DNA from 4 places in the Pseudomonas sp. Marseille-Q0931 genome. Region 1 is predicted to be linked to each of the others. Evidence: riboswitches for the same ligand, from Rfam matches in the RefSeq annotation. Region 1 holds a riboswitch; each other region holds the start of a gene.

Region 1 (6,975 bases):
AGTCCATGAACGCTTCGTCGACCACCAGCCAGCCGCCGCGCTCGGCCAGCTCATCGTGCCAGTCGAGCAGGCGCGCCGGCTCGATCAGGCGGCCAGTCGGATTGTTGGGATTGACCACCAGCAATACGTCGAGCTGTGGCAGGGCTCGATGCACCGAACCCTCGCTGAGCTTGGTGATGCGATGACCTTCGCGGCGCCAGGCCGCTGCATGCTCGGCATAGGTCGGCGTGAGGATGCCCACGCTGCTGTGCCCGTGCAGACGTGGCAGCGCCTGGATCGCCGCCTGCGAGCCGGCCACCGGCAACAGGCTGGCGGCGCCGTAGTAATCGCGCGCGACCGCCTCCAGGCCGTCGTTGACCTCGGGTAACCGCGCCCAGGCGGCAGCCGGAACCGGCGGAAGCTCCCAACCGTAGGGCGCGACACCGGTGGACAGGTCCAGCCAGTCTTCCAGGGGAATGCCGTAGCGCTGCGCCGCGGCGCGCAGTCGACCTCCGTGTTCAAGCACCCAGCACCTCCCAGATCATCAGGCACAGCAGCCACAGGCCAACGCCGGCAACGACTCTGTTCATTGCCCGCTCGATATCCCGCGCGCGCGGCGCCGGGCCCTCGCCTAGCTGCGGGCGCTCATGCAGCTCACCGTGGTATTCGGCGGCGCCGCCCAGACTCACTCCCAGGCTGCCGGCACCGGCCGCCATCACCGGGCCAGCATTGGGACTGTCCCATAACGGCGCCTGCCTGCGCCAGCAGCGCAACGCCAGCCAGGTACGCCCGAGCAGTGCATAAGTCAGCGCCACCAGGCGCGCCGGCACGTAATTGAGTACGTCATCGATTTTCGCGGCCGCCCAGCCGAAGCGCTCGAAGCGCTCGTTGCGATAGCCCCACATGGCGTCCAGGGTGTTGCTCAGGCGATACAGCACGACGCCAGGCGCACCGGCGACAACGAACCAGAACAAGGCGGCGAATACCGCATCGGAACCGTTCTCCAGCACCGACTCGGTACCGGCGCGGGCCACGCCGGTGGCGTCCAGCTCGGCGGTGTTGCGGCTGACCATCCAGCCGACGCGCTCACGGGCGAGCGGCAGATCGCCCAGGCGCAGTGCGCGCGCTACCGGTTGCGCATGCTCGTAAAGGCTGCGCAGGCCAAGGGCGAAGTACAGGGCGAAGATCTCCACCGCCCAGCCCAACCCGCTGATCTGTACCAGCAGCCAGGTGAGCAGGGTCAGCGGCAGCACCGCCAGGCACCAGGCAGTGACACCGTGGCTGCGCCAGCCGCCGCCGGCGGGATTGAAGCGTTGCTCCAGGCGATCGGCCAGGCGCCCAAAGGCCACCAGCGGGTGCGCGCGACGCGGCTCGCCCAGCACGGCATCCAGCGCCACGCCGGCACAGGTGATCAGCGCCAGGCTCATCGTTCAGTCACCCTGCACTCCCCATCGATTCTCGAATAGCAACTCGCTCAGCGGTCGAGGCGTGGCCCAGCCCTCTTCAACCAGCATCGGTTTCTCATAGAAGGCGTCCACCGGCCCCAGACACAGCAGCGCCACCGGCTTGCTGCCGGCCGGCATACCCAGCAGCTCGGCCAGCGCCTCGGGGTCGAACAACGATACCCAGCCGAGCCCAAGGCCTTCGGCGCGCGCAGCCAGCCACAAATTCTGAATGGCGCAGGCGACCGAGGCCATATCCATTTCCGGCAGCGTGCGTCGCCCGAAGACATGCGCTTCGCGCCCCTCCATCAGCGCCACGGCCAGCAGTTCGGCGCAGTCACGAACGCCCTCGACCTTGAGCCGCATGAACTCGTCGCTACGCTCGCCCAGGGCCTCGGCGGTGCGCACCCGCTCAGCCTCCACCAACCCGTGGGCGGCCTCGCGCAGTTGCCGGTCACTGATACGCAGGAAACGCCAGGGCTGCATCAGGCCGACGCTGGGGGCGTGATGCGCCGCTTCGAGCAGACGCGCCAGCACTTCGGGCGGCACCTCGCCGCCGGCGAAGTGACGCATGTCGCGACGCTCGGCGATGGCGCGGTACACCGCCGCGCGCTCTTCGGGGCTGAAGGCGTGCTCGCTCATGGACGCAACAGCGCGGCGGCCGCCTCCGGGTTGGACGGCAGATAGAAGTGGATGTAGCTGGCAGTTAGCCGCCCCAGGCGATACACCGCTTCGGCCACCGGCTTGCCGTTAGGGCAGCGACCCAGTGCCAGTGGATCGAGCGGGCTTTCCAGCCGCGAGTGATGGTAGGTGTGACCGCGCAGCTCACCTTCCGGGAGCGTCACTTCCTGCAGGGCCAGTGCGGTCAGGCGCGGCTGCAACGCGGCGCTGCCCGCCAGCAGACCAAGCATGCGCCCGCTGGCGCCATGTTTGTAGCGCAGCTCATCGAGCAGATAGAGCATGCCACCACATTCGGCGAGCAGCGGTTTGCCGGCCTGGTGATGGGCGCGAATCGCATCGGCCATGGCCTGATTACTCTCCAGCTCGGACAGGTACAACTCGGGGTAACCACCAGGCAGATAAAGGCTATCCACCTCGGGCAGCTCGCTATCGGCCAGCGGCGAAAAGTAACGCAGCTCTGCGCCGAGGGCCTGCAGCAGATCAAGGTTGGCCTGATAAAGGAAGGCGAACGCGGCATCACGCGCCACGCCGATACGAACTCCGGCCAGCAGCTCAGGTGGCGGCTCAATCACCGGCGCGGCAAAACTCACTGCCGGCGGCAGGTCCACATCGGCGGTAGCTACCAGCGCATCGGCCGCAGCATCCAGGCGCGCATCCAGATCCGCGAGCTCGGCAGCCTGCACCAGGCCCAGATGCCGACTCGGCAACTCCACTGCTGCGCTGCGCGGCAAGGCGCCGAACCAGTGGATGCTGGGCGGCAAGGCATCACGCAGGATATCGCCGTGGCGGGTGCTGGCGACGCGATTGCCGAGTACGCCGGCAAAGGGCAAGTCCGGCTGGAAAGTGGCCAGGCCATGGGCCAGTGCGCCAAAGGTCTGCGCCATGGCCGCACCGTCGATCACCCCCAGTACGGGCACGCCGAAATGGCGGGCCAGGTCGGCCGCCGAGGGCTTGCCGTCGAACAGGCCCATGACCCCTTCGATAAGGATCAGATCAGCCTCGCCCGCCGCCTGCCACAACAGCCGCCGGCTCTCGGCCTCGCCGACCATGGCCAGGTCGAGCTGGTACACCGGCGCGCCACTGGCACGGGCGTGGATCATCGGGTCGAGAAAGTCCGGCCCACATTTGAAGACACGCACCCGCCGGCCCTGGCGCGTATGCAGGCGCGCCAGCGCGGCGGTGACGGTGGTCTTGCCCTGACCAGACGCCGGGGCGGCGATCAGCAGCGCCGGGCAGTGACGTGCATTCATCAGAATTCGATGCCCTTTTGCGCCTTCACCCCGGACTTGAACGCGTGCTTGACCAGGCTCATCTCGGTGACCGTATCGGCCGCCTCGATCATTCCCGGCAAGGCGCCACGGCCGGTCACCACCACATGCTGCAGCAGCGGCCGGGCTTCGATATCGGCCAGGACCGCCTCCAGCTCGAGGTAGCCATGCTTGAGGGCGATGTTCAGCTCATCCAGCACCACCAGGCCGACAGATTCGTCGCTGAGCAGGCGCTGAGCCACGGCCCAGGCTTCCTGCGCCTTGGCGATATCACGCTGGCGATCCTGAGTTTCCCAGGTGAAGCCCTCGCCCATCACGTGGTAGCTGACTTCCTCGGGAAAGCGGCGGAAGAAGGCTTCTTCACCGGTACTGGCCGCGCCCTTGATGAACTGCACCACGCCCACCTTGAGGCCATGACCGAGGGCACGCGCGACCATGCCGAAGGCGCTGCTGCTCTTGCCCTTGCCATTGCCGCTGTGTACCAGCAGCAGACCGTATTCATCCTGGGCCTGGGCGATCTTTTCATCGATAAGAGCTTTCTTGCGCTGCATACGCGCCTTGTGGCGGACGTCGCGTTCGGTGGACTCACTCATGCTGTGCTCCTGCAAGTCAGGCGCCCTCGTTGCCTGCATGAGCAGTGCGAACGGTAATGAAGAGATCGCGATGCGCTGCGCGTCCTCATCCAGGCACCAATGGCTGATCAGGCGAGCGGAAGACAGACAACACGAACGCCCCGGTGGAACCGGAGCGTTGGCCGGGCAGCGCCCTCCGCGATGCCGTGAAACTGCGACAGGCCGGTCTCCGGGCTTGTGAGCGAACCCGAAGGTTCGACGCTGCGCCTTCCCGTGCATTGCACAGTGGCCTGAAACAGCGTTTGACTCACCTACCGTTGCGGGGGCAGCGCCGGCATTGGAACCGGCTTCCCTGTTTCACCCTGGCGTGGTCATTCATGACGACTTGGGGCACCTGAAGCAAGGCGCGCAGGGTAGAGGCTGGCAGCCCTGCCCGTCAACGCCGCCGCACTAATGCCTGGGTGTGAACCCCGGCGGCTTGCTCGCCAGCCACTCGACGAAGGTCCGCAAGCGCTCGTCCGCCAACAGCGCCTCGCGACTGTTGTAGGTCAGGGCCAGCTCCTTTTCACTGAACAGCCGGTGAATCTGGTTGTGGCAGGCCCGGCAGACCCAGAGCGTGGCGGTAATGCGCTCATGACGGGCAAAGCGCTTCTGCACGTAGGCCTTGTCGTGCAGCGCCTTGGGAATCAGATGGTGACGAGTGAGTGCCACAGGCCGCGCGCAAAGCTCGCAGACCTCGGGCTGGGGCGGCAGGCGGATGGGCTCGGCCATGGCGAATCAGGGGTTGCGCGCAAGCTCGGGCGTGATCACACGCTTGGCATCGAGATAGACGCGCTGCCAGTAGACGTTGTCGAGGCTGTCCAGGCGCACGGTGCCGCCACTGGATGGCGCATGCACGAAGCGCCCTTCGCCGACATAGATGCCGGCATGGCTCACGGCGCGCCCGCCGTTGGTGGCGAAGAACACCAAGTCACCGCTCTGCAGCGCATCACGGCGAACGTCAGGAGTGCGCATCGCGCTCAACTCGCGGGTCGAGCGTGGCAGGCTAATACCGGCAGCATCGCGGTAGACATAGCCGATCAGGCCGCTGCAGTCGAAACCACCTTCCGGCGTGTTGCCACCATAGCGATACGGCGTACCGACCAGTCCCAGCGCACGGAACAACACGTCCTGCGCGCCACCCTGATAGGAGGACGAAGAAACCGGCGGATGGTAGATGGGCTGGGGGGCGGGAGCGCGGCTGCTACAGGCAGTCAGCAGCAGTGCGAGAGAAACGAGGACGACACGGGTCGTGAAAGGCATAAGCGAGGCGATCCAGGGCCTGAATGCGCTCTACTCTGCCGCTTGCAGGCAAACGGCGCAACCCTGGAGTTACGCCGTGACACATCAATTGTGGCGCTTGGCCGCGACTTGCTCTTCCACCGGAGCCAGCGCAAGGACGCGCTTGGCCTGCAGGTAGCTGCGGTTCCAGTAGCTGTCATCGAGGCTGTCGATGCGCACGCCACCGCTGCGGCTGCTGCTGGAATGGATGAACTGGTCATCACCCAGGTAGATGCCGGCGTGGCTGACACGACCACGACCGCGGTCATTGAACAGGATCAGGTCGCCAGGCTCCAGATCGGCGCGCGCCACCTTGGGCGCGTCGAGATTGATCAGCTCGCGAGTGGAGCGTGGTAGCTCCAGGCCGACTTCCTCACGGAACAGGTAACCGACGAAACCGCTGCAATCGAAACCGGACTGTACCGAGGTGCCGCCGTAGCGATAGCGCGTACCGATCAGCGAACGCCCGAGATCGAGCAGGCTGTCGGCCAGCTGCGGCATTTCATAGGGTTCGTCGTCGATCAGCGCGTTGATTTCATCATCGGCAGGCTCGGCCTGCTGAGACAGCGGACGAACAACGGGCTCGACCGTGGCTTCGCTGACCTGCGGTTGCGGCGAGTGGCCGGCGCAGGCAGCGAGAAAGACTGTAAGTGCAAGAGGCACGAGGGGTGCGAAGCGTTTTAGCATGGGCACGACCGTGTCGATTGAATTTATAAGTGCGCGACTATGCCCTCTATAAAGCCCATTTGCAAATTCTATCGACGGAAATGTGACCCAGTGGTTTCACCGCGCCATCTAAAGCGCCCGACCATTCGCACAACCGGGCGCTTCAGGGCGCTAGCCGAGAATCTCGCTCAAGGGGATGAAGCGCAGCATATCCCCTTCGGCCAGCGTGCTACCTTCCATTACTTCTGCCAGCCCTTCGGCCCACGCGGCGCTTCGCAAAACACCCGAACTCTGGTTGGCGTACGGCACTACGCGGCCATTCTCCAGGCGCGCGCGCAGGTACTCACGACGCATGCCCGGCTTGCCCCAGGTGAACCCTGCCGGCATGGCGAAACCCAGCGGCTCCACTCGCTGCGCGCCGAGGCGACGCAACATGTACGGACGCGCCAGCAAACCGAAGGTGACCAGCGTCGAAGCCGGATTGCCCGGCAGACCTATCACCGGAACGCCCTGGTAATGACCGAAGGTCAGCGGCTTGCCCGGTTTGATCGCCAGCTTCCACAACGCCAGCTCGCCCGCCTCGCGCAGCGCCAGGCCAAGGTAATCCGCCTCACCCACCGAAACACCGCCCGTGGAAAGAATCAGATCCACCTCGCTCAAGGCGCCCAGCGCCTCACGAGTACGCTGCAGGTCATCGGGCAATATCCCCGCATCCACCACCGCGCAGCCCAGACGCTGCAGCCAGGCGATCAGCAGGCGCCGGTTGCTGTTATAGATCTGGCCCGGGCCAAGTGACTGCCCCGGCTCGACCAACTCGTCGCCAGTGGACAGAACCGCAACACGCAGGCGCCGACGTACCAACAGCTGCGCCGCCCCCAGAGACGCGGCCAGCCCAAGCTCGATGGGCCCCAGGCGCGTACCCGCGGGCAGCACGCATTCACCTGTGCGGGTTTCCTGGCCCTGGGCGCGAACGTTCTGCCCGACCTTCAGCCGCTCGCGGAAATCCACGCGCCCAGCTTCATCGACCTCGACGTTCTCCTGCATCTC
Region 2 (6,975 bases), on a different contig from region 1:
GCGCACGGATCACCTCGATGCCGGTATCGGCATCCTGCTTGAGGTCGACCCATGACTGCGCGTTCATCGCCTGTTGCCTATCGCTGCTGTGGACCGATGAGCTTAGCGCGTTCGGCGCGCAGGCCTAGAAGGTTTGTGCAGCAGATGAAAAGCTCGCGGACAAGTCCGCTCCCACAACTCCAGCGGCGTTCTGTGGGAGCGGACTTGTCCGCGAAGCTTTTCTCCAACAGGCCCCTACAACTCGGGATACCAGCGCGGGGTATACACCCACTCGCCGCCATTGGCTCGCGGGAAGCGACGGGTCTGGCTGGAACCGATGATCACCAGGGTGCGCATGTCGACCATCTCCGGCGTCAGCTCGCCCAAGGTGAGGCTACGCAGTGCTTCGGCAGGACGGCCGATATCGCGGCCGAGCACCACCAGCGTTTCCGGCGTGCGGTGCTGGCGCAGCAAGTCGAGCGCGCGGCCGAGCTGCCAGGGGCGGGATTTGGAGATCGGGTTGTAGAAGGCCATGGCCAGGTCGGCCAGGGCAGCGTGCTCCAGGCGTTTCTCGATCACCGCCCAGGGCTTGAGGTTGTCTGATAGCGAGATCAGGCAGAAGTCATGACCCAGCGGCGCGCCGGCCTTGGCAGCCGTGGCCAGGGCAGCGGAAACGCCCGGTAGTACTTCCAGTTCGACGTCTTGCCAGGCCTCGCTTTGCGGGCTTTCCAGTGCTTCCATCACGGCGGCGGCCATGGCGAACACACCGGGGTCGCCCGAGGAGATCATCACCACGCGGCGGCCGCTGGCGGCCAGCTCGAAGGCGTGGGCGGCGCGCTGCAGCTCCTCGCGGTTATCGCTGGGGTGCAGGCATTGATCGGCACGCAGCGGGCCGGCCATCTTCACGTAGGTGTCGTAGCCAAGCAGGTCTTCGGCTTCGTCGAGGGCGCGGCGCACAGCGGGGGTCATATGTTCGGCGGCCCCAGGACCAAGGCCGACCACGCTAAGGCGCCCACGGCGCTGGCCGAGGCGCTCGATATCCAGCGGTCGCTCGCCCAACAGCAGGCGCAGGCCGTCGCCAATATGGTGCTCGGGCGGCAGTTCGCTGGTGTTGTGGATAAAGCGCAGCGGCAGGTTCAGTGTCTGCGCTGCCGCGTGCAAGTCAGCGTTGGCCATCAAGCTTTTATCCGCGATCAGGCACGCCAGCGCCTGCGGCGCCAGGTTGGCGGCGCTGAGTGCCTGCTGCAGGCGCGCCGGCAGGTCGGCGCCGGGGCGTTCGATCAGCGCGGCGGCGCAGCGCGGGTGGATCAGCAACTCGTCCGGTTGCGCCGGACGCGCCTGCGCGGTGACGTGGATGACCCGGCGGGCGGTTTTATCCACAGGCAGTTGCGCCGTCTCGAGCCAGGGTGCCTGGCCTTCGATGCGTACCGTTTCGCCACCGAGCAGGTCGCTGACGAAGCGCTTGCCTTGCTGCAGGTCGGCCAGCGCGTAGCCGGCCGGCGGCTCCAGCAGGCAGGTGCCGAAGCGCAACTCGCCGCTGGTGGTGATGGCTGGCGTGACGTCCAGGTGCGCGGCGATCTCGCGGGCCAGGCGGTTGACCCCAGCCAGGCCACCGAGCAGCGGCACCACGGCGCTACCGTCTTCGGCCAGGGCCAGCACCGCCGGCTCGGCGCCCTTTTCCGCCAGCAACGCGGCGAGACTGCGAATGACGATGCCGGCAGCGCACAGCACCACGAGCGGCTGGCCGGCGCGATACAGCGCGCGCAGGTGCTCGCCGAAGTCATCGTAGTGGCGCTCGGCGCCATCGGCGCGGCCGCGCAGGCCATGGATCACGGCCTGTGGATAAAGCGCCTGGAGGCGTTGTGCAGTGGCCAGCGCGCTGGCGCCGAGGATGACGATGTTCATACGGTAAATCCTGTAGCCCGGATGCAATCCGGGGAATGGGTTTCCCGGATTGCATCCGGGCTACGGTCTTGAGACGGGTAGGGCGGGTGCAACCCGCCAGCTCGCTGTTGGCGGGTTGCACCCGCCCTACGGGATTACCCCCGCCATTTCTGTCCTGGCACCAAAATCATGGAAAAGTACGGCGACTCCATCGGCTCCACCTCGTCCAGCGCGACGATCTTCTGGCTGGCCATGGTGGCGCGTTCGACGTAGTGGGCGCGGTCGTCCAGGCCGAGCTTGCGCAGCACGCGGCGCACCTTGTCGAAGTTGCGGCCGAGCTTCATCACCACGGCCGCTTCGGCGTCGCGCAGGCGTTGTTCCAGCTCGTCTTCCGGCAGCACGCCGGAGAGCACGCTCAAGCTCTGGTTGCGGTACACCAGCGGCGTGCCGAGCACCGAGGCGCAGCCGAGCATCGAGCACACGCCGGGCACCACTTCTACCTCGTAGCGATCGGCCAGGCGGTCGTGCAGGTACATGTAGGAGCCGTAGAAAAACGGGTCGCCCTCGCAGATCACCGCCACGTCCTGGCCGGCGTCCAGCAGCCGGGCGATCTGCTCAGCGCAGGTGTCGTAGAAGTCGGCGATCACATCTTCGTAGGACAGCGGCGGGGCGAGCTTTTCGGTGGTCACCGGGTAGACCAGTGGCAGGCGCTGCTGGGTGTCGTCCAGGTGCGCTTCGATGATGCCGAAGGCATTACCGCCGTGGCCGGCGTTGTGCTTGGCCTTGGCCACGAAATAGGCCACCACCGGTGCGCCTTTGAGCAGGCGCAGGGCCTTGAGGGTGAGCAGCTCGGGGTCGCCAGGGCCGACGCCGAGGCCGAGCAGACGGCCAGCCATCACTCCACCTCCGAGGCGAGGGCGTTGACCGCCGCCACCGCCATGGCGCTGCCGCCACGGCGGCCACGGACGATCACGTAGGGCACGCCACGGCTGTCTGCGGCCAGGGCGTCCTTGGATTCCGCCGCGCCGATGAAGCCCACCGGCATACCGATGATCAGCGCCGGCTTCGGTGCACCGGCGTCGAGCATTTCCAGCAGATAGAACAGCGCGGTGGGCGCGTTGCCGATCACCACCACGCTGCCTTCCAGGTGTTCGCGCCAATGCTCCAGGGCTACCGCCGAGCGGGTGTTGCCGACTTCGCGGGCCAGCTCCGGTACGCCGGCGTCATGCAGGGTGCAGATCACCGGATTGTTGGCCGGCAGGCGCGGGCGGGTGATGCCCTCGGCGACCATGCGCGCGTCACAGAGGATCGGTGCACCAGCCAGCAGCGCGGCGCGGCCAGCGGCGCCGGCACCGGGGGAGAAGCGCAGATCCTCGACCACGTCGACCATGCCGCAGGCGTGGATTACCCGCACGGCGAGTTTTTCCAGGTCGGCGGGGATGCCATCGAGGTTGGCCTCGGCGCGGATGGTGGCGAAGGAGCGGCGGTAGATTTCCTGACCGTCGCGGATGTAATCAAGCATCGGGGGTTCCTGCGGGTGTTGGCGGGCGAACCAGGCGCCGGCCTCGTCGATGGTCATGTCTGGTGCCAGCAGGCGGCCGAAACCTGGCGCCTCGGGCGTGCGTTGATAGAGCTGGTAATGTTCGGGCGTGCTGGCCAGCAGCGTGTAGGGCTGCACGCGAGCGCTGGCGCAACTGCGCGAGCAGGCGCTGAGGTGTACCTGCGGACGAGCGCCGTTTTCGCGCAGTCGCTCGGCCAGCTGCAGGGCGTGCTGCTTGCTGTCGGCCAAACCGCGGGCGCAGGCCGCCGAGCCGGTGCAGGCGACCAGGCCGAGCAGCGGCTCGTCGGTCTGGGTGAGCAGCCCCAGTTCGGCCAGCGCGGACAGCAACTCGCCGGCCTTCGCTTCGGGTACGTTGCCCAGCAACAGACCCTGCCAGGGTGTCAGGCGCAACTCGCTGTCGCCGTGGCGCTCGCTCAGTTCTGCAATGGCGAGGAGTTGGTCGGCGTGCAGGCGACCCAACTGAGCACCGGCCGCCACCATGCGCAGGCCGCTCTGCGCCTGTGGATAAATTCCTGCCGGAGCCCGTCCAACGCCAGCGCTCGGCTGCCAACGGGCCGGCACCGGTTGCAAGGGGAAATCCAGTCGAGTCTGCAGGCGTTGCAGCAGGTCGGCCACCGGGATATGCGTCAGCAGCTGACGCATGCGCGTTTGCTCCGGGGTGGCAAGTTCGAGGAACAGCAGCAAGAGCTGGCGCACCAGTTCGACCGCCTGCGTCACCTCGACTCGCGCCGGTGGCGCGTCGCTGGGACAGCCGGCCAGGCCCAGCAGTATGTGGGTTTCGTCCTCGGCGGCCAGCCACAGGTCATGGGGATGTTCACGCATGGCCAGGGCTTCGCCACCGTCCAGTTGCAGGGCGAACTTGGGCGACAGCGCATGCAGCGCCGGGGTGTCCTGCAGCAGGTCGAGCAACTGGCTGGCCAGCGGGCGTACGTCCATCCGCATGTGCGGATCGAGGCCGGCGGCAGGGCTGAGCAGCAGGTTGCGTACATCGTCGGCGGCGGCCACGCGCGGTCCGAGGCCAGCGCCGAGCAGAGCGTCGATCAGCGTGCTCTCCTGGCCGGGCAAGACGCCACGAATCTGCAGGTTGCTGCGGTTGGTCAGCTCCAGCACGCCACTGGCATGCTGCAACGCCGCCTCGGCAATCGCCCGCGCCTGGGCACTGCGCAGCACGCCGCCGGGCAGCTTGATGCGGCAGATGCCGCCATCCAGCGCAGGGACGATACGCAGCAGGCCGGGGCATGCAGAAGGGCGAACGGGCGCGAGCAAGGGATCACCTGTGGATAACGACGCGGCGACCGAACCAGCGAAATTCGCCCATAGGGAATTTCATGGCATCGGTACACCCCGCCCGATGTTGGCACTCGCGACCAGCGTTCGTCGGCAGGTCTCCTGGCTGACAGGTCATGATCCGCTGCGCCTTCCCGGTTAACAGGCCGTTGAAAAACTACCTACGTTGGCAATACGGCGTTAAAAACGGCCTCAAAATGCTCATTTACAACACGTAAATTGCGCTTTTTCGGCCGTTTTGCCTTGTCTTGCCTACCTCGCCTACGTTTTTCAACGGCCTTTCACCCAGTGGCCGATTGCATTGGACTCGCTGTTTACAGTTGCGGGGGCAGCTCGGTCGCGATCAGAGATCGCTCCGGATTCCCTCTTAGGCCCGTTTTTTAAGGGGCACCGACGAAGGCTGTATTATGCCCGCTTTGCCCGGCGTCGCGACACGCGCCCTGTCGGCTACTTGCGAGGAAGGTGGATGAAACCCTGGTTGACCCTGGTTGGCATCGGCGAAGACGGCTATCCCGGTTTGGGCAAGGCCGCGCGCCGCGCCCTGCTGACGGCCACGCGCATCGTCGGTGCGCCGCGGCAACTGGCCTTGCTGCCGCCGTGCATCGGCGGCGAACGGGAGACCTGGCCCAGCCCCTTCGATCTTGGGCCGCTGCTGGCGAAGCGCGGCGAGGCGGTGTGCGTGCTGGCCAGCGGCGACCCGATGTTCTACGGCGTCGGCGCCAGCCTGGCGCGCCAGGTGCCTGCCGATGAGTTGCAGGTATTGCCGGCACCGTCTTCGGTGTCGCTCGCTGTGGCGCGCCTGGGCTGGCCGTTGCAGGAGGTTGAGGTGATCTCCTTGGTCGGCCGGCCGCTGGCCACGCTCAACGCCCGGTTGTATCCCTGTACGCGTCTGTTGGTGCTGAGCGCCGATGGCGACACGCCTGCTCAGGTCGCCGAAGCCCTGCGTGCGCGCGGTTTCGGCGCCAGTCGCCTGACCCTGCTGGAGCATCTGGGCGGCCCTGACGAGCGCCGCATCGAGGGCCTGGCCGCAAGCTGGAACTTGCCGCGTAGCGCCGACCTCAACCTGCTGGCCGTGGAGTGCCTGGCCGACGCCGGGGCGCAACTGCTGCCGCCGACCTGCGGTCTGCCGGACGACGCCTACCGCCACGATGGGCAACTGACCAAGCGCGACGTTCGCGCCGTGACCCTGGCGCGTCTGGCGCCACTGCCTGGCGAGCTGCTGTGGGATGTCGGCGCCGGTTGTGGCTCCATCGGCATCGAATGGATGCGCGCGCACCCGGCCTGCCGAGCCATCGCCATTGAGGCCAACAAAGGGCGTCAGGATCATATCCGTCACAACCGCGATGCCCTTGGCGTCCCCGGCCTGCAACTGGTGGCCGGGCATGCGCCCGAGGCGCTGGATGCGCTGCCGGCTCCGGATGCGATCTTTATCGGCGGCGGCGTCACCGTGCCCGGCGTGCTGGATGATTGCTGGGCCGCGCTCAAGGCAGGCGGGCGACTGCTGGCCAACGCCGTGACGATTCAGAGCGAGGCGGCGCTGGTGGCCTTCCGTGAACAGCATGGCGGCGAGCTGCTGCGTCTGACAATGGCCCAGGCGCAGCCCTTGGGCGGCTTCGATACCTGGCGCGCGGCGCTGCCGATCACTCTGCTGGCGGTACGCAAACCGTGAGTGCGCGCATCCTGCTGCTCGGCGGCACCACCGAGGCGCTGCGCCTGGCCCGTCGCTTGGGGCCGGAGGCGATCTACAGCCTGGCCGGCCTTGGCCGCGTGCCGGAGGATCTGGCCTGCCGCGTGCGTGTCGGCGGTTTCGGCGGCGCCGAGGGCCTGGCCGCCTTTATCGCTGGCGAAGGCATCGAGCTGCTGCTGGATCTGACTCACCCCTACGCGGCGCAGATCAGCCATAACGCGGCCCGTGCTGCCGAGATCGCCGGCGTGCCGTGTTGGGCGCTGCGTCGTCCGGGCTGGCAGGCCGGCCCGGATGATGACTGGCGCGAAGTGGAGGGCTGGGATGAACTGACCCGCGCCCTGGCGCCCTTCGAACGGCCGTTCTTCACCTCGGGGCGCGAGCCGCTGGCGCATCTGCACGAGATTCCCGCGCATCAGCACTGGACGGTGCGCTGTCTGCAGACCGAGCCGGCACCGCCGCGTGCCGAGGTGATCGGTGCGCGTGGGCCGTTCGCCCTGGACCAGGAGCGCGCGCTGTTCGCCCGTATCCGCTGCGACGTGCTGGTGAGCAAGAACAGCGGCAGCGCCTCCACCGAGCC
Region 3 (6,975 bases), on a different contig from region 1:
GTCGCCGAGCAGCGCGGTGCTCAGCGCATCGCCCACCTCGATGGCGTCTTCGATGGGTCCTTCCAGATCGACGCGGCCTTCGACATAGGCGGCGCCCAGTGCATCCAGGCTGGGGTGGGCCAATTGCGTGACCAGGCTGGGGTCCTTGACCACCAAAGTCACCCGCGGCCTGGGTCCCAGGTCGATCTGCTTGCCGTCCCACAGTTTCAGGCGCAGCGGAATTTGCAGATCGCGAAACGCGGTGGGTAATTGCGCCAGCATGATCAGCCCTCCTCCCCAGCCATGGAGTCTCAAGCAGATGACTTGGCCGGCCTGCCCAGGTTCGATTCGGGCGACTAGCGGCGCCTGAGCAGGGCGACGAAGAACACCCCGCCGATGGCGGCGGTGACGATGCCGATGGGCAGGTCCTGCGGCGCCAGCCAGGTGCGCGCGGCGACATCGACCCAGACCAGGAACAGCGCCCCCAGCAGCGCCGCCACCGGCAGCAGGCGACGGTGCTCGGCGCCAACCAGAAAGCGCGCCACGTGCGGCAGTATCAGGCCGACGAAGCCGATGGCGCCGGACAGCGACACTAGTACGCCGGTGAGCAGCGACGCCGCCACGAATACCAACAGGCGCACGCGGCGCGGCTCCAGACCGAGGCTCACCGCGCTCTGCTCGCCGGCCATCAGCGCGTTCAGCGCGCGAGCCAAACCAAGCAGCACCGCCAGCGCCAGGGCCAGACACAACGCCGGCAGCCAGAGCAGCTCCCAGCGCGCCAGGCCAAGGCCGCCGAGCATCCAGAACAGCACCGAGCTGGCCGCATGCGGGTTGCCCAGATACAGCAGCAGGTTGCTTGCCGCCATCATCACGAAGGACACCGCCACCCCGGCCAGCAGCAAACGGTCGCTGTGCAGACGGCCACTGCGGCTGGCGATGGCTAGCACCAGCAACATGCTCGCCAGCGCACCGACGAAGGCCGCCAGCGGCAGGCTGAGCAGCCCGGCGAACTCGCCCAGGTACAGCACCACCACCACCGCGCCGAAGGCGGCGCCGGAGCTGACGCCGAGCAGGTGCGGGTCGGCCAGCGGATTGCGCGTCACCGCCTGCAGCACCGTGCCGACCACCGCCAGCCCGGCACCCACCAATGCGCCGAGCAGCACCCGCGGCGCGCGCAACTGCCAGACGATGCTGTCCTGGCCGACGCTGACCGGCGTTTCGGCAGTGATGCCGAACAGGTGCTGGGCAAGGATCGCCAGCACCTGCTCCAGTTCGACCCTGGCCGCACCAAAGGCCAGCGACAGCGCACAGGACAATGCCAGCAGCACGGCCAGGCCAACCAGCAACAGGCGATAACGGCTCACAGGTCGAAAGCCTCGGGGTGCAGCGCGGCGGCCAGGGTTTCGATGGCGGCGGCGTTATCCAGGCTCGGCGTGACCGCCAGATAGGGCAACACCACGAAGCGTTTCTCACGAATCGCGGTCACCCCCTGCAGCGCCGAGTGCTGCAGCAGGAAGTCGCGCTTCTGCGCCGCGGTGCGCTCACCATAGTCGACGATCAGGATCAGCTCCGGGTCCTGCTCGACCACCGACTCCCAGCCCACCTTCATCCAGTTGGCCGCCACGCTGTCCATTACGTTACGCCCACCGGCTGCCTCGATCAGCGGCTGCGGCATGCCCAGGCGTCCGGCGCTGAAGGGCACATCCTCGCCGCTGTCGTAGACGAATACGCGCGGCCGTGCCGGCGCTTCGCCGAGGCGCGCCTGTACTGCCGCCACGCGTCGCTGCATGCCTTGCACCAGTTCATCGGCGCGCGGCTCGACGGCGAAGATGCGACCGAGGTTGCGCAGGTCGCCGTAGACATCCTCGAGACTGGCGACACGGCCGGGCGACACGTGCGCGCAGGACTCGCTCAATTCGTACACCGGGATATCGAAGCGCGCCAGGCTGGCCGGAGTGACCTCGCCGCCGATGCGCATGCCGTAGTTCCAGCCGGCGAAGACGAAATCGCTGCCGGCACCCAGCAGGTTCTCCAGCGACGGATAGCGCGCGGCCAGCTCCGGCAGGCCGTCGAGCTGCTCGCGCATCTTCGGATCGAGGGTCTTCCAGCCGCTGATGCCGGTGTAGCCGGCCATGCGCTCCTTCAGGCCCAGGGCCAGGAGCATGGCGGTCATATTGACGTCATGGCTGACCGCCCGCTTGGGCGGGTGGTCGATGGTCACCTGACGGTCGCAACTGGTCACGGTGACGGCCCAGGCGGGGCTGATCAGCCCTAGCAGGATTGCGCCAACGAGTGTAGGAGCGAGCTTTGCTCGCGAAGCTTTTGTCTTTTCCCAGGATTCGCGAGCAGAGCTCGCTCCTACAGGTTCAGCCGTGCGTAAACGCTTCATCAAACAATCCAGGTAATGCGCGGATGACCCGCCAGTGGATGGGTGTCGACCAGCGCCTGCAGGCCGAACACCTGCTGCAGCAGCTCGGTGGTCAGCACTTCGGCGGGCGGGCCGATGGCCACCAGACGGCCCCCGTCGAGCACGCAGAGGCGATCACAGAAGGCCGCCGCCAGGTTGAGGTCGTGGAAGCTAGCCAGCGTCGCCAGGCCCAGCGCCTTGATCTGGCCAAGCAGCTCGAGCTGGTAACGCGGGTCGAGGTGGTTGGTCGGCTCGTCGAGGATCAGCAGTTGCGGCTGCTGCACCAGGGCACGGGCAAGCAGCACGCGCTGCTTCTCGCCGCCGGACAGGCGGGCGAAGGGCTGCTGCGCCAGGTCGCTCAGACCGAGGCGGGCCAGCGCCTCGTCGACCAGGCGTCGATCCTCGGCATCGTCGCCGTCGAACAAACCCTTGTGCGGCGTGCGGCCCATGGCCGCCACCTCCTGCACGCGCAGACCGAAATCCTGCGGAAACTCCTGCAGCACCACCGCCACGCGCTGTGCGCTCCAGCGCGGCGGGCGCTGCCACAGCGCCTCGCCGTCCAGCTCGACATCGCCGGCGCTGGGCCGCTGATAGCGATAAGCGCAGCGCAGCAGGCTGGTCTTGCCGCTGCCGTTGGGGCCGATCAGCCCCACCAGCTCGCCGTTGCCGACCGCCAGGTCGATACCGTCGAGCAGCCGTCGCTGCCCATCCGCGGACCAGGCCAGTTGGCGCAGACGAAGACGATCCATCAGAAGCTGTAGTCCGCAGTGACGAAGAACGAGCGTGGCGCGCCCAGATACCACTGCTGGCCGTCGCTGCTGGCACTGGTGGCGTATTGGCGGTCGAACAGGTTGTTCGCCTCCAGGCCCAGGCGCAGATCCCTCAGCACCTGCCAGCCAATGTTGGCATCGACCACGGTGTAGCCAGGCACCTTGGCGGTGTTGGCGCTGTCGGCGTAGCGCGCATCGACATAACGCGCGCCAATGCCGGCGTCCACGCCGCTGCCCAGATCCTTGTTCAGCCACAGGTTGGCGGTGCGCCTGGGCACGTCGGTCGGGCGATTGCCGCTGCGGTCGCCGCCGCCTTCGACGAAGTCGTCGTATTCGGCGCGCACCAGGGCGGCGTTGGCCGACACCTGCCAGCCCTGGCCCAGCGCCAGCTCCAGGGTGGCCTCCAGACCGTCGGAAGATTGCTGGCCGATCTGCTCGGTGGGCGCGGCCGGAGTTTCGCGGCTGAGCAGCTTCTTCTTGACGATGTGATAGGCCGCCAGCGTCCACTCGCCCTGCCCACCCCAGAACGCCTGCTTGAGGCCGATCTCGGTCTGCCCGGCTTCGCTCAGGTCGAACTGCTGCTGGCTCGGGCTGAGGGTCAGCAGGTTGCTCACGCCTTCGCTGCTGGTGGCGTACTGGCCGTACAGCGACAGCTCCGGGGTCAGCGCGAAGACCAGGCCGGCGCGCCAGTTGTCGCCGCTCAGGCTACGGTCGGCGCTGCTGCCATCGACCAGGTTGTCGCGCTGGATATGCACCTGGTCGCGACGCACGCCGGTGACCAGCGACAGGCGCTCGGTGAGCTGGGTGCGGTTCTCGGCGAACAGCGAGAACTGCCGCGCCAGGTTGCGCTCGCGCGGGCCGTAGCCGAGCGGATCGGTGCTCTGGTATTGGCCGCCACCGGAGCCGGCCAGCGGCACGCTGTCGCTGAAGCTGCTGGCGAAGTCGTGCTGGCGGGCGAAGTGGATGCGGTTGTAATCGACACCAACCACGGTGCGGCTATCGAGGCCGAACAGGGCGTGATCCAGGGTAAAGGTCTGGCGGTCGCCGATCTGCTCCTGGGTGTGCTTGATCCGGTAGAACTCGCTGCGCTCGACCGTATCGCCGGGCTGCCAGCGATAGGCCTCGGCATTGCGCCAGTAGCGCTGGGTCTTGATGTAGTAGAGCTGGTTGCTGGCGCTGAGCGCGTCGTTGATGCGCCAATCGCTGACCAGGCGGGTGATCTGGTCGTTATAACGGATATCGGCGTCGGCGACGTTGTAGTTGCGCTCACGCAGGCTCTCACGGTACTTGCCATCGACCAGCGGCGTGCCGAGGTAACGCATCGGGTTCTGGTCGCCATGGTCGTGGGACAGGGTGAAGCTCAGGTCGTCACTGGCGTCCCAACGCAGAGCGGCGCTGACCGCCACGCTGTCCGAATCCCCCCGGTCGACCCAGCCATTGCTGGCCTGCTGATTGACGTTGAAGCGATAGCTCAGCGCGTCGCTCAGCGAACCGCCGCTGTCCAGCGCCGCCTGGCGACGGTCGTCGCTGCCGTAGCCAAGGCGCAGCTGATTGCGGATCTCGCCCGCGAAGGGCTTCTTCGGCACCACGTTGATCACCGCGCCGGTGGCGCCCTCGCCGTAAAGCACCGAGGCCGGGCCGCGCAGCACGTCGATGCGCGCCACCGACCAGGTGTCCGCCGGGAAAGTCACGGTGCCGGCGCCGACGTACTGGCGGGTGCCGTCGTACAGCTGCATGGTCGCCGAATGGCCGGTGAAGCCGCGCGCCGAGAGCGCCGTGCCGCCATTGCCGGGGGTGCCGATATCGCTGATGCCGGGCGTGCGGGTCACCGCATCCTGCACCGTCAGGTTGTTGCGCCCACGCACCTCGGCGCCGCTCAGGCTGGTGGTGCTGGCCGGGGTCTGCAGGGCCGAAAGCTCCAGGCGCGAGCCGCTGCTGGTGGGCGTATGCAGGTTGCTCTCGCCCTCCTCGGCGGCCTTGGCGTGGACGGTGAGCTCGGGCAGATCGACGGCCTCGTTGGCCAACGCCATGCCACTGCAAAGCAGGGCCAGCGGCCAGGTGCAGCGAAGTACAGGGTTTTGCACGGCAGAACTTCCAGTGTTGCGCGGAGAATCGTGGGATGAAATGTTAATGTTATAACATAACATTATCGACATTCGCAGCCTGGAAAGCAGCCGTACGGGTTCTGCGACCGAAACGCTCGGGAAGGATTGATTGAAGCGGAAGTGGCGCGCCATAAATGTTCCATCGTCGGGAAGAGGCACGGCAATCCGATGGAAAATGCGCAACAGCAGACAGGGCATGGTCGCCCGACTGGAGTCAACGCCCGCCCACCGCGGGTTGCCAGACAAAAAACGACTCCAGGCCGGTCTCCGGGCTTGCGAGGGTCATGAACGCATCGCCTTCCCATGCGCGTGGCGCACAGTGGCGTATCGATGCGGTCGCTCGCTTACCGTTGCGGGGGCAGCGTCGGACTTCAACCGACTTCCCGTTTCACCTCACGCGCGGCGGCGTGAGACACCTGAAGCGGGGCGGATATGACCACCCATGCGGAGGGTAGTCAAGGCGAGCTTCGCCTGTAGCGGCGTCTGCCGCGAGATAAATAGCCCCTAGAACCAACGCTTCGCGGACGAGTCCGCTCCCACAAGAACGAATGCGTCAGCGCTGCGAAAGCGTACCTCCTGTGGGAGCGTAACGCTGTTGACATAAGAATTAGTCGGACACGATTAGTCCCCTCGCCCCTTTGGGGAGAGGGAGCCAAACCTGTACAACCTTAAGTGAACAGCATTACCCGTGGGAGCGGACTTGTCCGCGATACGCTCTGGTTCGCGAGCATCCGCGGCTGCTCGATCAGGTGAAAACGCCGCGATCCTGCGAGGCAATCACGGGCGTTCGTTCTGACTGACTGGCAGCAACCTTACGCCTGCTCGTCGATACGCAGATCCGGTAGCGCCCTGCCCGCTACCAGCCGCTCATCGACCAGGCGAATCACCGCGGCCTCGTCCCTGATGCCGTACCACTCGCCCTGTGGATAAAGGCTCGCGGTCGGCCCCAGGTCACAGGGGAACTGGCACTGGCTGCGGGTGATATGCACGCCACCCTCGCACTCCAGCCTGCCCGCCGCCTTGAGCCGCTGACGCAAGGTTTTCCACAGGCCCAGCGCGCCTTTGCGCGTGCAGCGCGGACCGTTGCACAGCAGCAGACGCTGCGCATGCGGCGGAATCTGCGACCAAGCATGATGCGCCGGCACCGGCGGCACATCGCTGCAGGGAATGTGCGCGTCACGCTGCTCCAGCAGTGCGCCCAGGCCATCGAGCCAGGTGTCTTCCAGCGCCGTGCAGACCACGAACACATCTGCCCAATCACCGCGCTCGGCGATACATTCGCGCAGCCAATCGCGGTGCGCGGCATCGGCGCGTGGCTCCAGATCGACCACCAGCAGCGGTCGCGGCGCCTCATCGATGGCCTGCCAGAAGCCGTCCTGCTCGCTGTCATGCAGATGCGCCTCACCCAACAGCGCTTCAACGCGCTGCCGCAAACGCTCGGCCGAAGCACCACGACCGAGGCCGGGGCCGATGAACAGAATGCGGGCGTAGGGGGTTTGGCTCATGACGGTCTCCAGAACGGGCCGGCAGTCTAGCAGCGCAACAGCAAGCGTAGGGCGGATGTAACCATTGTGGGAGGGGCTTCAGCCGCGACGGCAGCCATCCATTCGCCGCTGAAGCGCCTCCCACAAGGCGTCCGGCTCGGCGAACTCCCGCTTCACCGCTGGCAAAGACGGACGACGCAGCAGCAGCACCGGCAATCCAAGCTCCCGCG
Region 4 (6,975 bases), on a different contig from region 1:
CAGTGGCGAGTTCGGCGCCATGGGCCTGGAAGGTGCGGTGCGCCTGGGTTTCGCCAAGGAGCTGGCGGCCCAGCCGGACGAGGCCGCGCGCCAGGCGCTGTTCGACAAGCTGGTGGCCAAGGCCTACCAAAACGGCAAGGCGCTGAACATGGCCAGCTACCTTGAGATCGACGCCGTGATCGACCCGGCCGACAGCCGCGCCTGGCTGCTGCGCGGCCTTAATGCGGCGCCGCGTCCGCCCCGGCGCGACGGCAAGAAACGCCCCTTCATCGACACCTGGTAATCGCCCATGCACCTCGACCACCGCCTGCTCGCCGTCAATGACATCGAACTCAGCCTGTACAACGCCGGCCCCGAGCACGGCCGGCCGGTGTGGTTGCTGCATGGCTTTCCCGAATGCTGGTACGCCTGGCATCCGCAGATCGAGGCGCTGGCCGCCGCCGGCTATCGCGTTTTTGCCCCGGAGATGCGCGGCTACGGCGCCAGCAGCGCGCCGGCCGATCCCGCGGCCTATGAGCTGCTCACCCTGTGCGGCGATATCCAGGCCGCCATGGACATGCTCGGCCAGCACGAGGTGGCGGTGGTAGGCCACGACTGGGGCGCGCCGGTGGCCTGGCACCTGGCGCTTCTGGAGCCCGAGCGGGTCAAGGCGCTCGGCGCACTGTCGGTGCCGTTCGGCGGGCGGCCGAAACGCCCAGCCATCGAAATGATGCGCGAGGCCTACGCCGGGCGTTTCCATTACATCCTCTACTTCCAGCAACCGGGGCTGGCCGAGGCCGAACTGGACGATGACATCGGCCGCAGCCTGCGCCTGCTGCTCGGTGGCCTCGGCGACGCGCTGCTGGCGCAGGACAAGCCCGCCGATGCGCGGTTGTTCGACGGCATGCCGGACGACCTGCCCTTGCCGAGCTGGTGCAGCGAGGCGATGTTCGCCCACTACCTGCGCACCTTCGAGCGCCACGGTTTCCGCGGCGCACTGAACTGGTACCGCAACTTCGAGCGCAACTGGCAACGCACCGAGCATCTGGCGGGTCTGCAGATCACGCAGCCGACGCTGTTCCTGCTCGGGGAAAACGATCCGGTCGGGCGCTTCGAGGCGCCGACTCTGAAACGCATGGGCGACAAGGTGCCGCACCTGGGCCGCCACGACCTGCCCGGCGCCGGCCACTGGCTGCAGGCCGAATGCGCCGAACGGGTCAACGCCCTGCTGCTGGATTTCCTCGCGAGACACTACCGGTAACGCCGATGTGGTCAGCAAATTGAGCTGTTTTCCTGGCATCAGGTAAACTGCCGCATCTTTTACACCTATAACGATTCGCCTGATGCCGACCACTTTCCACGAGATCCCCCGCGAGCGCCCGTTGACGCCGCTGCTCGACAGCGCCAACACGCCCGACGAACTGCGCCGCCTGGCCGAAGCGGACCTGGAAACCCTCGCCGATGAACTGCGCCAGTACCTGCTTTACAGCGTCGGCCAGAGCGGCGGGCACTTCGGTGCCGGCCTCGGCGTGATCGAGCTGACCATCGCCCTGCACTACGTCTTCGACACTCCCGATGACCGCCTGGTGTGGGACGTCGGTCACCAGGCCTACCCGCACAAGATTCTCACCGGCCGTCGCGAGCGCATGGGCAGCCTGCGCCAGAAGGACGGTCTGGCCGCCTTCCCGCGCCGCAGCGAGAGCGAGTACGACACCTTCGGCGTCGGCCACTCCAGCACCAGCATCAGCGCGGCGCTGGGCATGGCAATCGCCGCCCGCCTGAAGGGCGAGAAGCGCAAGAGCGTAGCGGTGATCGGCGACGGCGCGCTGACCGCCGGCATGGCCTTCGAGGCGCTCAACCACGCCACCGATGTCGGCGCCAACATGCTGGTGATCCTCAACGACAACGACATGTCGATCTCCAAGAATGTCGGCGGCCTGTCCAACTATCTGGCCAAGATCATCTCCAGCCGCACCTACGCCAGCATGCGCGAGGGCAGCAAGAAGATCCTCTCGCACCTGCCCGGCGCCTGGGAAATCGCACGCAAGGTCGAGGAACATGCCAAGGGCATGCTGGTGCCTGGCACCCTGTTCGAGGAACTGGGCTGGAACTACGTCGGCCCCATCGACGGCCACGACCTGCCCACGCTGCTGGCGACTCTGCGCAATATGCGCGACCTCGACGGCCCGCAGTTCCTCCACGTGGTGACCAAGAAGGGCAAGGGCTTCGCCCCGGCCGAGCTTGATCCCATCGGCTACCACGCCATCACCAAGCTGGAACCGGTGACCCCGGTCGCAGCACCGAAGAAGCCCAGCGGCCCGAAATACTCCAACGTGTTCGGCCAGTGGCTGTGCGACATGGCTGAGCAGGACGCGCGCCTGGTCGGCATCACCCCGGCGATGAAGGAAGGCTCGGATCTCGTGGCCTTCAGCGAGCGCTTCCCCGAGCGTTACTTCGACGTGGCGATTGCCGAGCAGCACGCCGTGACCCTGGCGGCCGGCATGGCCTGCGAAGGCGCCAAGCCGGTGGTAGCGATCTATTCCACCTTCCTCCAGCGCGCCTATGACCAGTTGATTCACGACGTGGCCGTGCAGCACCTCGACGTGCTGTTCGCCATCGACCGCGCCGGCCTGGTCGGCGAAGACGGCCCGACCCATGCCGGCAGCTTCGACCTGTCCTACTTGCGCTGCATCCCCGGCATGCTGGTGATGACGCCGAGCGACGAGAACGAGTTGCGCCGCATGCTCACCACCGGCCACCTGTTCGACGGCCCGGCGGCGGTGCGCTACCCGCGCGGCAGCGGCCCCAACGCGCCGCTCGATGCCGGCCTGGAACCGCTGGAAATTGGCAAGGCCGTGATACGCCGCCAGGGCAAGGGCGTCGCCCTGCTGGCCTTCGGCGTGCAACTGGCCGAAGCCCTACGCGTCGGCGAAACACTGGATGCCACAGTGGTCGACATGCGCTTCGTCAAACCCCTCGACGAAGCCTTGCTACGCGAACTGGCAGGCAGCCACGCGCTGCTGGTGACCATCGAGGAAAACAGCATCATGGGTGGCGCCGGCAGCGCGGTCAGCGAATTCTTCGCTGCCGAGAACTGCCAGGTGCCGATGCTGCACCTGGGCCTGCCGGACTACTACGTCGAGCACGCCAAGCCCAGCCAGATGCTCGCCGAATGCGGCCTCGACGAAGCCGGCATTGAGCGCGCGGTACGCCAGCGCCTGAACCTGCTTCAGGCCTGAGCATGAAGCCCGCTCATCGCTGAATGAGCCGGGCTTGCTTGTCATTCATAGACACGCACTTTAAGGTGCGCGCACTTCATGTTCCGCCAGGGTGCGCTGCGCAAGCGGCGTTAAACGGGAAGTCGGTGCGCTCTTCATGAGCAACCCCGACGCTGCCCCCGCAACGGTAATCGACCGCAGGCCCAAGAGCCTGCAACCACGCCCAACAGCCACTGGGTAATACCGGGAAGGCGGACGCGGGTCGAGAGTCCGGAGACCGGCCCTGACGGTGTGACTGGTGTTGCGGAGGGCCGCACCGTCAAGCGCCGCCGTCCCGCGCTTGCCCCTGCCCTCCTCGAATGTCTGCCGACTTTGAGGAATCTCGATAATGAAACTGTCCCGCCTGGCTTTGGCCATCGCCGTCATGCCTACTGCCGTATTGGCTGCCGAGCCCTATATGAGTGCCCCTCTGGTGGTGACCTCCGGGCGCCTGGCCGAGCCGCAAGCCCAGGCTACAGCGGCGACCACGGTGTTCGAACGGGCGGATATCGAGCGTCTGCAGGTCAGCAGCGTTGCTGAACTGCTGGAGCGCGTACCCGGTCTTGGCGTCGTGCGCACCGGTGGTGCTGGCAGCCAGACAGGCGTCTTTCTGCGCGGCACCAGCACGGCGCAGACCCTGGTGTTGGTCGACGGTCAACGTATCTCGGCCGCGTCCAGCGGTACCAGCAGCCTGGAATTTCTCGCGCCTGAGCAAATCGAGCGCATCGAGGTCGTGCGCGGCGCCCGTTCGGCGCTCTATGGCTCCGACGCCATCGGCGGGGTGATTCAGATCTTCACCCGCAAGGGCGACGGCCAGGGCCTCAAACCCTACGCTCGCCTGGCAGCCGGCAGCGACAGCACCTACCAGCGCAGCCTCGGCCTCTCCGGTGGCGACCAGCGCACGCGCTTCAATCTCGGCGCCGCCCTGGACGAGACGGCCGGCATTGATGCCACTCGCGACGGTTTCGGCGCCAATGGCGATGACGACGCCTATCGCAACCGCTCGCTCAGCCTGAATCTGTCGCATCGTTTCCACGATGACCTGCAGGTGGGCTTCAGTGCGCTCGATCAACGCGGCCAGGTGGAATACGACGATGTCTTTACCGGCTCGCTGCCGACCACTGACTTCCTGCTCAGCAGCATCTCTGGCTTTATCGATGCACGCCTCAACGACGCGTGGAATAGCCGCCTGGAATTGGGGCATAGCGAGGACAAGCGCGACAGCGGCAACGACCAGGCAGGCGGCAGCGTCAGTCAATTCAACACCTATCGTGACGCTGCAAACTGGCTGAACACGCTGACACTGAGCGACAACCATCAACTGCTGCTGGGTCTGGACTGGTATGAAGATCGAGCACAGGGCACCACGGATTTCGTCGAGGACTCACGCTGGAACCGAGCGGCCTTCATTCAGCATCGCTACGCCGGTGAGCGTTTCTCCACCGAGCTGGGCCTGCGTCATGACGACAACCAGCAGTTCGGCAACGAGAACACCTGGAACGCGGCATTGACCCTGCCCCTGAACCAGGCCAACGACCTGATCCTGTCCTATAGCGAAGGTTTCCGCGCACCGACCTTCAACGACCTGTATTACCCGGACTTCTGCGCCGGTGGCCTGTGCTTCCCAAGCGCCAACCCCGACCTCGCCGCGGAACGCTCGAAGAGCTACGAACTGCAATGGCGCAGCCGTTACAGCGACACCGGCTCCCTGCAGGCGTCCGTGTACAGCACCGAGATCGAGGACGCCATCGTTCTGGACCAGAACTTCATTCCGCAGAACATCCAGACAGCCCGGATCAACGGCTTCGAAGCCGCCGTGCAGCAGGAGCTTTTCGGCTGGCAGGGCAACCTCGCCCTGGCGCTGATCGACCCGCGTGACCGCGACAGCGGCCACACCCTGCAGCGCCGTGCCAAACGTACACTGAGCCTGGATCTCGACCGCCGCTTTGGCGATGTCTCGGTGGGCGCAGGCTGGCGCGCGATCAGTGGTCGCTACGACGATGCCGAGAACGAGATCGAGATGAGCGGCTACGGCCTGCTCAGCCTGCGCGCCGCCTGGCAGGCCACCCAGGAGCTGGGCCTGAGCCTGAAGCTGGATAACCTGCTGGACAAGGATTACGCAGAAGCGACCTACAGCACAGCCAATGGCCGATTCGGCTACAACAGCGCCGGCCGCACCGCGCTATTCGCCGTGACCTGGACGCCGCAGCTCTAAAGTTGATGAGCAACAACCGTAGGGTGGGTTAGCGGCGCTGAACACCAACATAGCCGACGCCGATAAACACTGTGCGCTCGGATGGCTGCCCCACGTAACCCACCAGGCGATAGATCGTCTTGCACCAATGGTGGGTTACGCCGCATCAAGCACAGTGAATCAACCGACCATCGCAACAAGCGGCCAACCCACCCTACGTGACGCTATGCACCCCACGTAACGCTAACGCGCCGACGCCATCAGCGCGCACAGCTCTTCGATGGCCCCGAGCATCTGCCGGCTGGGCCTTTCCAGGCCCTTGTCCGGCACCGCCCAGACCTGCCCCAGGCGTACCGCATGCAACTGCGGCCAGGCCTGCCAAGCGGACAATTCGGCGTTGCTACCGCCAAGAATCACATCTGGATCACGCGCCAGCACCGCTTCGACGCTGACCTGAGGCGCAGGCTGCGGCAGGTCATCGAACAGGTTGCGCGCACCGCACACCTGCAGGGCATCACCAATCAGTTGCTGGCCACCGATGGTGTAAAGCGGCTGGTGCCAGATCTGATAGAACACCGACAGGGGCTGATCGCGCCGGTAGCGCTGACGCAACGCATCCAGCGCGCCCCGAAACTCGGACGCCAGCTGCTCACCCGGCTCCGGCCGGCCAATTCGCTTGCCAATGCGTACGAAGGCATCGCCGAGTTGGTCGAGGCGTTGCGGCTCGACGATCAACAGATCGATACCTAAACCCCGCAACTGCGCCTGCTGCGCGGGCGGCACGCTGCCTGGCGCGATGAGGATCAGATCCGGTGCCAATTGCAGCAGACGCTCGAATTCCAGCTGGCCATAACGCCCAACGGTGGGCAGATGCGCCAGCGCGGCTGGACGCTCATCCCCGTCGAGTACACCGACCAGCAGGTCGGCGGCATCCAGGTCGAGCATGATTTCGCTGAGCGAGGGCGCCAGGCTGATCACCCGTTCGGCGGCCGACAGCGGCAGCGTCAGCAGGCACAGGGCGAGCAGCCACTTACGCATGTCAGCCCAGCTGATGGGGGATGCGATAGAGGCTGTGCAGGACGATGGACGCCAGTGCGAGCAGCACCAACGGAATCGCCTCCAGGCCAGCCAGCACCGCCAGTGCAGCGATCCAGGCCGGCAGCGCGGCGCCCAAAAGAGCGCGCAGGCGTACACGATCCAGCTCCAGCCAGGCGGCGGGTTCGGCTTCGCTGTCGAGCGCCTTCTCGGAGGCGATCAGCGCGCGCTTGTAGGCGGAAAACAGCGGCAGGCTGACGAACATCGAGGCCAGGCCGGCGATGAACAGCGGCATGGTCAGCACCGTGGTATTACCGCCACCGAACAGCAGGTTGAATACGAAAAGCGGCGCCAGCGCCACGCCCAGCTGGCGCCACCAGGCCAGCGCCAGCCGGCGCTTTACCTGGCCTCGGGTCACAGGCTTTCCTCGGCCTCACCCTGATGCTGGTTACCCAGCATATGGCCGAGCTTGCCGGCCTTGGTGGCGAGGTAGCGCTTGTTGTAGGGGTT

Evidence for each region. A riboswitch is a leader RNA that binds a small molecule or an ion and turns the genes downstream of it on or off. The one in region 1 is predicted to bind cobalamin.
Region 2: linked by a shared signal. The riboswitch ahead of cobG (precorrin-3B synthase) and the one ahead of cobO (cob(I)yrinic acid a,c-diamide adenosyltransferase) in region 1 are both predicted to bind cobalamin.
Region 3: linked by a shared signal. The riboswitch ahead of P3C50_RS13100 (TonB-dependent receptor) and the one ahead of cobO (cob(I)yrinic acid a,c-diamide adenosyltransferase) in region 1 are both predicted to bind cobalamin.
Region 4: linked by a shared signal. The riboswitch ahead of P3C50_RS21770 (TonB-dependent receptor domain-containing protein) and the one ahead of cobO (cob(I)yrinic acid a,c-diamide adenosyltransferase) in region 1 are both predicted to bind cobalamin.

The regions. Positions count from the first base shown of each region.
Region 1 covers NZ_CALNWT010000005.1:118,381-125,355, forward strand. The annotation lists gene cobD (threonine-phosphate decarboxylase CobD) at 1-505, opposite strand, end outside; gene cbiB (adenosylcobinamide-phosphate synthase CbiB) at 498-1,406, opposite strand; gene bluB (5,6-dimethylbenzimidazole synthase) at 1,410-2,063, opposite strand; gene P3C50_RS11985 (cobyrinate a,c-diamide synthase) at 2,060-3,352, opposite strand; gene cobO (cob(I)yrinic acid a,c-diamide adenosyltransferase) at 3,352-3,963, opposite strand; cobalamin riboswitch at 4,145-4,355, opposite strand; gene P3C50_RS11995 (hypothetical protein) at 4,393-4,713, opposite strand; gene P3C50_RS12000 (C40 family peptidase) at 4,720-5,244, opposite strand; gene P3C50_RS12005 (C40 family peptidase) at 5,329-5,949, opposite strand; gene glp (gephyrin-like molybdotransferase Glp) at 6,100-6,975, opposite strand, start outside.
Region 2 covers NZ_CALNWT010000007.1:106,467-113,441, forward strand. The annotation lists gene P3C50_RS13060 (AraC family transcriptional regulator) at 1-67, opposite strand, end outside; gene cobJ (precorrin-3B C(17)-methyltransferase) at 235-1,884, opposite strand; gene P3C50_RS13070 (precorrin-2 C(20)-methyltransferase) at 2,019-2,759, opposite strand; gene P3C50_RS13075 (precorrin-8X methylmutase) at 2,759-3,385, opposite strand; partial or broken gene cobG (precorrin-3B synthase) at 3,575-4,690, opposite strand; cobalamin riboswitch at 4,786-5,121, opposite strand; gene cbiE (precorrin-6y C5,15-methyltransferase (decarboxylating) subunit CbiE) at 5,178-6,380, shown strand; gene P3C50_RS13090 (cobalt-precorrin-6A reductase) at 6,377-6,975, shown strand, end outside.
Region 3 covers NZ_CALNWT010000007.1:113,456-120,430, reverse strand. The annotation lists gene cfaB (C17 cyclopropane fatty acid synthase CfaB) at 1-261, opposite strand, end outside; gene P3C50_RS13115 (FecCD family ABC transporter permease) at 336-1,343, opposite strand; gene P3C50_RS13110 (ABC transporter substrate-binding protein) at 1,340-2,368, opposite strand; gene P3C50_RS13105 (ABC transporter ATP-binding protein) at 2,368-3,135, opposite strand; gene P3C50_RS13100 (TonB-dependent receptor) at 3,135-5,240, opposite strand; cobalamin riboswitch at 5,502-5,696, opposite strand; gene P3C50_RS13095 ((2Fe-2S) ferredoxin domain-containing protein) at 6,074-6,766, opposite strand; gene P3C50_RS13090 (cobalt-precorrin-6A reductase) at 6,845-6,975, opposite strand, start outside.
Region 4 covers NZ_CALNWT010000017.1:82,433-89,407, forward strand. The annotation lists gene P3C50_RS21755 (carboxyl transferase domain-containing protein) at 1-283, shown strand, start outside; gene P3C50_RS21760 (alpha/beta fold hydrolase) at 290-1,240, shown strand; gene dxs (1-deoxy-D-xylulose-5-phosphate synthase) at 1,323-3,218, shown strand; cobalamin riboswitch at 3,291-3,498, shown strand; gene P3C50_RS21770 (TonB-dependent receptor domain-containing protein) at 3,586-5,451, shown strand; gene P3C50_RS21775 (cobalamin-binding protein) at 5,674-6,468, opposite strand; gene P3C50_RS21780 (MFS transporter) at 6,470-6,883, opposite strand; gene ribA (GTP cyclohydrolase II) at 6,880-6,975, opposite strand, start outside.